3 regions of the Aliiglaciecola sp. LCG003 genome follow, and region 1 is predicted to be linked to each of the others. Evidence: predicted binding sites of a transcription regulator. Region 1 holds the regulator's gene; each other region holds the start of a gene.
The links. Region 1 encodes LexA, which represses DNA repair genes until DNA is damaged. Its sites were predicted from a motif close to TACTGTATNNNNATACAGTA; they were not measured.

Region 1 (3,254 bases):
AAACGCCTGCATAGCAGTGCCAGTTTTGCCATTTATAACAATGTCGATATGGGCAGGAATATCGTTCAGTGCCATTGCACTGCCAGCCAAAGCTGGGAATACACCTGGCAAACCACCACCGTTAGGCTGATGACAGGCTGCACAAGTGCGCATATAGACCTGCTCGCCAGTGGCCATCAATTCATCCATACTCATATTTAACGCTAGCAAACGTTGTTCTTCTTCTTTTGCTTTGCGTTGGGATTCTTGTTGTGCCGTGATCCAGGCTTGATATTCGGCGGGCTCTTTGGCAATAACGACGATTGGCATGAATCCGTGATCTTTACCGCATAGCTCTGCACATTGCCCACGGTAAATGCCGGCATGATTCACATTGGCCCAAGCTTCATTGATAAAACCAGGGTTGGCGTCTTTTTTGACGGCGAAATCCGGTACCCACCAAGAATGAATAACATCATCTGAGGTCACTAAAAAGCGGACTTTTTTACCGGTAGGAATAACCAAAGGTCTATCTACTTCCAATAAGTAGTTTTCACCTTTAGCAAAGCGATTGCTAATTTGTTCCGGTTGAGTGGCTAATGATGAGTAAAATTCTACGTCATCATCCATATATTTATAATGCCACTTCCACTGTGAACCTGTGACTAACACCGTCACATCTGCTGCACTGGCATCTTCCATGGCGATTAAAGTTTTTGCAGCAGGAAAGGCCATCACCACGAGGATAACGAATGGAATGATGGTCCAAGCAATTTCTACTTTTACGCTCTCATGAAAATGAGCAGGCTTAGCACCCCGTGATTTGCGGTGAAAAAACATGCTGTAAAACATCACACCGAACACAAGTACGGCAATAACAACACATATGCCAAACATCAACATGTGCAAGTCATAGACTTCAGCACTGATGTCTGTCACACCCTGTCGTAGATTCAGCTGGTATTGGTCAGCAGTCGAATTCGTTTCTGCTGAGGTAGCAAACGCAATGATACTGGTCAGTAAGACCGATGCGCCGGACCATGTCTTTTTCACTCAACACCTCCTGGTGATTTAAGCCTTTTCCAAGGGAGTAACGCACAGATAATATCCGCCAAAAACTCTAACGTGGTAAATGACTTGATTTATTTTTGTTATGAATCTGTTAATTGACGTATAAGAATTACTCAATCAGCCAATGGAGTCTAGTGTTTTTTGTTGTTATTAGAAACAACTGATTGATTTTTATCCAAAATAGGCTAAATGAAGTATTTTAAGTGATATTCACCTGCCAACCTGCAAAATAATATGCTGTTAGAATCATTGTGATTATTTTTTTTTGCCTGATGACGGTTTGGGGCGGGAATTGAAGTACATAAAAAGTAGTAAGTTATTCGTTGCTAAAGAGGGGAGCGAAAAGCAGCTAGAAATAGCCAATGGCTTTCACCAGTGGCTAATTGTTTTATCAAATACCTGGAAATTAACGAAGTGGCTATTTACATCCAGTCAGCGTTACGGATCACACCAACAGCAATGCCTTCAATATTGAACGGCTGTGATGCCAAGTCAACTTTGATGGTATTGAAATCGTCATTTTCCGCATGCAATAGTACTTCTCGCCCCCGTTTTTCAAGACGCTTTACCGTTACATCTTCGTCGACACGAGCGACTACCACCTGGCCATTGTGCACATCGGTTGTTCTATGTACGGCTAATAAATCACCGTCTAAAATACCGATATCTTTCATACTCATACCACTGACGCGCAGCAGGAAGTCGGCACTGGGTTTAAATAAATTAGGATCAACCTTGTAGTGACATTCTACATGTTCTTCAGCCAAGATCGGCTCACCCGCAGCAACGCGACCAATTAAAGGTAGGCCTAACTCTTCAGGCACATCATCTAGCGGCACATTTAACTTTATGCCCCGTGAGGTACCCGGTAATATTTCGATCACACCTTTTCTAGCCAAGGCTTTTAGATGTTCTTCTGCAGCATTAGCGGATTTGAAGCCTAATTCCCGGGCAATTTCAGCACGAGTAGGGGGCATGCCAGTTTCAGACATAGTTGTCTTGATGAGCTGGAGTATTTCTGCTTGTCTTGGAGTTAGTGGACGCATAAACAGCCTGTTATTCTATACAGTTCAACTGGTAGTATATACAGTTAATCTCATAAAACAAATCTAGTTGCCGTTATTATTTTTCCCGGGCTTTATAGTGGAATGATTTTCTATCTTCTTCAGACAATACATGTTCAAGCATCTTGGGGTCACAAGCACCAATCTGTATGAAGTTTTGTCGACCTTGGCGCAACGACATATGATTTGGTCCCGAGTAATTATCTTGCGCATTCACGTCAACGCCATCATCCTCCCAAAAACAGATGGGGCATATCAGGTAGCTTGCTCTTTGTGACAAGGTAAAATAGTCGCAACAAGGGCATTGCTCAACAAGATTAGTATTTTTTTTTGGTTCATACCAGTCTAACTCGTTCATACGCCTTCCCCTAGCAACGCTTTGTTATGTACTCTAGTCTGTTAACTCGCACCGCGTAATCAGTGCAAGCTATAACGTTACAGTTTACTGGGCAACTCTAATATAGACACACTTTTTTCGCTATATTACGATTACGAATTAACAGCTGTTAAGGAATACTTGCATTAAAAGCAGGTTAAAATTGCAGAATACGATTTAACCAACGAAAAATAGCATTCAGTAAAGATTATTTCTATCGAAACAACTACTCACACTATTTCCCGATTGTTATTCAGAAGGTTACTTTGTTACCACCCAAACTGCATGAATGATACCCGGAACATAAAACAGTATACAAAGCAGCACATTGATTAATAAATCTTTCCCGAAACCACTTTTTAGCAAAACAGCGATAGGCGGTAGAAGAATAGCCAAAATAATTAATACCAGTTTATTCATTTCCTGAGTCTCCAATATTTATTCTTTGTCACTACAATGCCGTATTTGAATCTTGTCGTCTAGATTGATAGAAAATAATTAATGAAAATAGCAGTTCAATCCCGCTACCTATAAAAGCACCGACAACAAACTTAGCCCCGAATAGAATACATAAAACACCACAGAGCATCAGCAGACCACCCAAGAACCAATAAAGCTTAGTTGCATATAAAGTCTGAAACGGCAGATAACGTACACCAATTATCAGCAACATAATCGGATAAAACCACTCCACTTGAAGCTTTGCTACATAGAAAGCGATAAACAAGCCCACAAACAAAATAATGGTGCTTTCCAACGCGAGT
Region 2 (3,254 bases), 1.5 Mb from region 1:
CCAATTCATTTCATTTTTTAGTTAATAGGATTAAGCACACTTGCGCTTTTACAGGACACGCATGCTAACTCACCCCACTACTTGCAATCAATCTTTTCTAGCAACAAGGGGAAATCGCTATTGATAATGCTGAAGTAACTCCTTGGCATTGGCAATCGCGGAGTCGGTTAGTGTATCTCCAGCTAATAGACGTGCTAATTCTTCAATTCGTTCATTTTCTTTTAAACAAATCATATGAGTTTCGGTGGTTTCATTGTCAGTAAACTTTGTTACAAACATTTGTTGATTACCACTTGCAGCTACTTGGGGTAAATGAGTCACACAAATTACCTGACATGACGCCCCCAGTTTTCTTAGCAACTTACCCACTACAGAAGCGGTTGGCCCACTGATACCGGTATCTACTTCATCAAATATCATGGTAGGTATTTGATTTCCTTTGGAGCTGATAACTTGCAACGCCAAGCCAACTCTTGACAATTCACCACCAGAAACTACCTTATCTAGCGCATCGGGCGCTATACCCGGATTGGTTGAAATCGTGAATTGAATCCGATCTAACCCTGAGCTACTGGCACTTTGGCGTGGATCAAAATCGACCTGAACGGAAAATTTCGCCTTGGTCATGTTCATTGCTTGGATATGAGTTTCTACTTGTTGAGCTAGCGCTTGGCTGGCTATTATACGTGATTCGCTCAGCTTTTTGGCACTTTTCAGATATTGGCTATTTAGTACAGACAGTTGCTGTTGTAGTGCATCCAAGGACTCTTCTTGTTTATTTAATTCACTTAACTCAGTGGCTAACAACTGATGGCAATTGTAAAGTGCTTCTGGACGCACACCATGCTTGCGAGCAAAGTCCAAGGCTTTAGAATAGCGCTGCTCCACTTGTTGCATACGCATAGGATCAATTTCGAGTTTGTCCGAGTAGGCCCGTAACTGGTTCGAAGCTTCATCGAGATTAATCAATGCCTCATTCAAAATCGCTACTATGGGAGAGAGTTCAGCGTCATGCTCTTGGAGCTCCGCAAGCATTTCGACACTGGTTTGCACTGCATTCATAGCGCTATTTTCGTCAGCATCATATAAGCAATAGAAGCTCTTTTGGGTTTGCTCCAACAGAGTTTGGCTATTACTCAACTTTTTGTGCTCGATTTCTAACTCTTGGAACTCGTTCTCAGATAACGCGAATTCATCGAGTTCTTGGACTTGGTATTCTAATAAACTTTTACGATCAGTTCGGCTTTGTTGTTCACCAAGTAACAGTTCCAACTCGCGATGAGCTTGATTTAGTGACCCATAATGACTTTTCACATCATGGAGCAAGTCAGCATGATCGGCAAAGTTATCTACCACTCTTTTTTGCATATCGGGCTTGAGTAATTGCTGATGGGCATGTTGACCATGAACACTTACCAAGTTAGAGGCTAGCAATTTCAGCTGTTGTAATGGGACAGGGAAGCCATTTATATAGGCTTTTGAGCGTCCTTCACTGGATATTACTCTACGGATAATTAAATCTGCCGGCACTTCATCGGCATCCATAAAATCATTATCAATAAGCCATTTTTGAACATTGAGTAATTGGGTTGTATCAAAGGTTGCGCTAACATCAGCTTTACTGCTATTCGCTCGAACCAAGCTGGCCTCGGCTCTATCGCCTAAACATAATCCCAAGGCATCGATTGCAATAGATTTCCCTGCTCCCGTTTCACCGGTGATAACAGATAAACCCTGACGGAAATCAATATCCAAACTTTTTACAATTGCTAAATTTTTAATAGATAAATGGATCAACATAAAAATAAACACATGTTCATATATACAGTAACTGTAAATATATACATATTTTGAAATTTGTAAAGTGAATTGCGAATTAAGCCGTTCAGTTTTTACAGCTGCATTTAATAAAGTTTTGAGCCCCAACCCAGCTTGGTACGTAACACATTGAAATAGTTATAATCTTTAGGGTGAATAAGAGACAGTTTGTCCTGATTCTTTTTAATATTAATAATGTCACCGGGTAACACTGTTAATACTATATGACTGTCGCAACTTACTTGTAAGTTGTCTGTGTTGTCTTGGGATACTTTCATTTTGACGGTACTATTGGCGTCGACCACTATGGGTCTGCTACTCAATGTATGGGGAAACATGGGTACTAATGTCAAAGCGTCTAAGTTCGGAGTAAGAATCGGCCCCCCCCCGGACAATGAATAGGCTGTTGAGCCTGTAGGAGTGGCTACAATCAGTCCATCTGAGCGTTGGCTAAAGACAAAATTATCGTCAATATAGACTTCGAACTCCATCATATGCGCCACTTTACCGTGATGCAGTACCACTTCGTTTATTGCTGAATTGGCACTTTGTAAAATGCCGTCGCGAAATACTTCAACCTGCAATATGAATCGTTGTTCGCGAACACTTTCCCCTTGGAAAATGCTTTCTAACTGACGCTCGATGTCATCTGGACTGATATCAGTTAAAAAGCCTAAATTACCACGGTTTACACCGACTACAGCGACATCATGCTTGGCCAACACTCTGGCAGCACCCAACATATTTCCATCGCCGCCAACAACTATTGCTAAGTCTGCTTGTGTGCCAATTTCTTCCAACTCTGCTGACTCAAAACCGTTACCTACCAGCATGTTGGTCACTTTTCGTTCTACCAAAATGCGGCAACCCTTGCTTTTTAAAAACTGCACGATTGCATTCAAGCTTTTGTTGGCACCTTCGTGTGCGGGTTTACCAATCAATCCAATGGTTTTAAACGGCATAGTGATGAAAACAACGTTAGTAAAAAAGGAACTGCAGTATACCCATGCTTTAATGTTAAAACCAAGTAACAATAGCCAACAACTAGCTTAGCTGACTCGGCTCAACGTGCAGTCCAACCACCGTCAATTACTAGGGTTTGAGCCGTCATGTTACGAGCTCCATCACTGATCAAAAAGGCGGCGCTAGCGGCAAGTTCATCGATACTGATAAACGCCTTTTTTGGCATTGGCTCAAGCATTATTTTATCGATCACTTCTGCTTCAGTTATATTATTTTGCAAGGCTTGTGCTGCGATTTGTTGTTCCACCAGTGGGGTTTTCACATAGGCCGGACATAGGGTGTTTATCGTGATGTTTGCTTGCCCAATCTCCAATGCCACCGTCTTGGCAAAGCCGAGCAGACCATGTTTCGCGGCTACATAAGCTGATTTGTAGGGGGAGGCGACCAATGAATGCAAGGAGCCAATATTAATA
Region 3 (3,254 bases), 390 kb from region 1:
GATTAACCGATATTAGTTGGTTCATGCGAGAATTGAATGAGCCTATAGCCCGGCAAGCCAATCAAGAAGATAACTGTACCGGTCACTTCTGGGAAGGACGATTCAAATCACAAGCTCTGTTAGATGAACATGCATTGGCAGCTTGTATGGTGTACGTAGATTTAAACCCTATACGAGCGAAGATGGCAACCACCCCAGAGTCATCTAAACACACCAGTGTGAAACGCCGTATAAACGATTTTAAGAAAGGTTATCAACCATCTACGTTAATGCCCTTTGTCGGCAACCCTAGGCAGCCACAACCGCAAGGGTTAATGTTCGATTTAATCGACTATATGAAATTGGTTGACCTATCTGGTCGCAGTATTGCACCTAACAAACGAGGCGCAATTGATATTTATGAATCGCCCATATTGCAGCGCTTAGGGCTAGATGAACACACTTGGCAAAATATGTTTTTAGAGTTTGAAACCACGTTTAGCGTGGCTGCTGGGCAATCAGACACCTTGAAACGATACAAGCGAAAACGTCGGCAAAAGAATTCATTAGGCTAACGTCTCTCCTAAAATCACTTTTCATTTCAATCGTTTCTTTTTACAAGAGGCAAGCCTAATCCCACACTAAATTCTTCTCAATAACTCTCATTCGCCAGAAAACGATGATTGCATAGGTATTTACCTAAATTACGAATGCATTAATACTTTTCATCAGCCTACAGTAAAAATTATAGGCCTCAATTTTCACTACCTTAAAAGATCCCTGTCCATATTCGTAGTCTGATAATGAAAGATGCCTGTCCATGTAATAATGATAATGAAAGATGCCTGTCCATGTAATAATGTCCATAATGATTATATAGTCTTTCCAAAGCATATTGCCGATAATCATGATGAAGGAAGAGCTAACTCGTTACTAGTCTTTCCCTTCAAAGGGGAGGTGCAATTGTTGGAATTTAGTTTTTGCTGGCAAGCCTACGTGTAATCCAACCAGTCGAATACCGCGATTTTTGGCACGGCCAAATGCTTCGTCGAGTAAGCCAATAAAAAACGCTTTGTTCAATTCAGTGCATCTGTGTTCAACTGTTGTTTGTTGGAAATCACTAAATTTAAGCTTTATACCCTGACTTTGAATTTGCTTGTTGCCTCGGGCCGAATGCAAGCGTTGTACAAGCTTTGGATACAGCTTCTCTACCATTTCAATACATTCATCTTTGTTTTGAATATCTTCAGAAAGTGTTCGCTCTACCCCTACAGACTTGCGCTCCCGCGATAAACTCAAGTCTCGGTCATCAATCCCATGACTTCTGTTCCAGATCACAGGGCCAAACTTACCGAAACGTTTAACTAGTTGCTCGAGTGGGTAATCACGCACATCTTGGCAGGTATACAAGCCCAAGTTATGGAGTTTCTGTACGGTAACTTTGCCGACACCGGGAATTTTCCCCAGCGGCAAAGCCCGTACAAATCCATCAAGATTGTCTGGGGTAATCACACAAATACCATCAGGTTTATTTTCATCACTGGCAATCTTTGCCACGAACTTACATGAGGATATGCCAGCGGAAGCCGTTAAGCCGGTTTCGGCTACTATTGAGCGGCGTATATCTTCAGCGATTAGAGTTGCACTGCCGCCAAACAACGTACAGTCAGATACATCGAGGTAGGCCTCATCCAGTGACAGGGGTTCAATTTTGTCCGTGTAACGCTCAAAAATTTGGCGAATTTGCTTTGACACCTCGACGTATAATTCCATACGACCAGGTACCAACACCAAGTCTGGGCATAGCTTCAAAGCGTGAGCCGTGGCCATCGCTGACTTAATGCCGAATTTACGGGCGGGATAGTTACAGGTGGATATAACACCTCGGCGCTCTCTGCTCCCGCCAATGGCGATTGGCACATGAACCCATGCTGGGTTGTCACGCATTTCAACCGCAGCATAAAAACAATCCATATCGATGTGAATAATCTTACGCACTAAAATAGCCAAAAGCCCAAATGACTGGGATTATATACAGTAACCGACAATATTACCAATTCAACAACTACATACAAAAACTAGCTAACACGCGTACAGAAAGTGAGTCTTTTTCGAAAGAATACCCACTCCACAGATTGCTATTAGGCTTCACTGTGGCTGTGATGAATAAAGATGCGGGCATAAAAAACGCCTGAGGATTAGGCAGACGTTCATAGGTGAACTAATTAGAAGCCCTAAATTATCTGGTTCTGCTTCCACTCTTGTAATTTTTTCTGTCGTATGGCTTCTCTTTCGAGTCGCGCTTTCTTACGATCACAGGGCTCAGGACAATCACAAGCTTTATCAATACCTAGTGCACCTAGCCCGCCACAACTGCCAGATATTGACTTCTGCTGAACGATATACCCAATGGCCATGGCCAATACCACTACCAAGAAAAAGCCAAAAGCTAAGATGAATGTACTCACAACAATTCCTAACAAGTATGGGCGGTGAAGCTATTGCTTCGCCGCATTAACAAATTGATCAAATCTACCAGTAGTATACGCTTTAAAGGTATTATTTTCTCGGGTAATTAACATCACATCGAGATCGTATTGCTGTGCAATCCGCAAGGCATCATCCTTGCCCATCACATTCAATGCAGTTGCTAATCCGTCCGCCGTCATTGAAGAAGGATGGATAACTGTTACTGCGACTAAATTATGCTGAATCGGCATGCCGCTTCGCGGATCGATAAGATGTGAATATCTGACCCCGTTTTCTTCAAAATAATTTCTATAGTCACCAGACGTCGCTACCGCATTGTTGCCGATGGTTAAGATAGTCTGTACTGCCCGTTCATTGCTAACCGGTTTTTCCACCGCTATACGCCATGGTTGCCCACTGCTTTTAACGCCTGCCACGCGCATTTCCCCGCCAATTTCCACTAAGTAGTCAGTATGCCCTAATGATGCCAATAACTCGGCAACCACGTCCACACCATAACCTTTTGCGATGGTCGATAGGTCGACGTACAGATTAGGAATTAGCTTTGTTGCAGAATCATTGGATACCATAAGCTTATCCAACCCTGTCTGTAACTTAATCTGCTCGACTGTCTGCTCAGAGGGTACTTTGTCGGGACGTGCTTGAGGTCCGAACCCCCATAAATTAACCAAAGGTCCAACAGTTACATCTAGCACGCCTTCACTTAGTTCACCTAATCTTTGTGCTTCTTTGAGTACAAAGATAGTTTCACTTGACAGTGCAAAAGGCTCGCTGCTTTGATGGGC

Region 2: the regulator LexA is predicted to act here: its motif matches at 1,811-1,830, upstream of recN (DNA repair protein RecN).
Region 3: the regulator LexA is predicted to act here: its motif matches at 2,000-2,019, upstream of dinB (DNA polymerase IV).

What each region holds. Positions count from the first base shown of each region.
Region 1 is NZ_CP128185.1:4,288,016-4,291,269, forward strand. Features, by position in the region: gene coxB (cytochrome c oxidase subunit II) at 1-1,032, opposite strand, end outside; gene lexA (transcriptional repressor LexA) at 1,473-2,096, opposite strand; gene QR722_RS18770 (CPCC family cysteine-rich protein) at 2,173-2,472, opposite strand; gene QR722_RS18775 (YqaE/Pmp3 family membrane protein) at 2,752-2,910, opposite strand; gene QR722_RS18780 (DUF7010 family protein) at 2,942-3,254, opposite strand, start outside.
Region 2 is NZ_CP128185.1:2,762,692-2,765,945, reverse strand. Features, by position in the region: gene recN (DNA repair protein RecN) at 118-1,800, opposite strand; gene nadK (NAD(+) kinase) at 1,905-2,780, opposite strand; gene QR722_RS11855 (3-hydroxybutyrate dehydrogenase) at 2,882-3,254, opposite strand, start outside.
Region 3 is NZ_CP128185.1:3,896,552-3,899,805, forward strand. Features, by position in the region: gene QR722_RS16915 (transposase) at 1-554, shown strand, start outside; gene dinB (DNA polymerase IV) at 913-1,977, opposite strand; gene nqrM ((Na+)-NQR maturation NqrM) at 2,214-2,447, opposite strand; gene QR722_RS16930 (FAD:protein FMN transferase) at 2,478-3,254, opposite strand, start outside.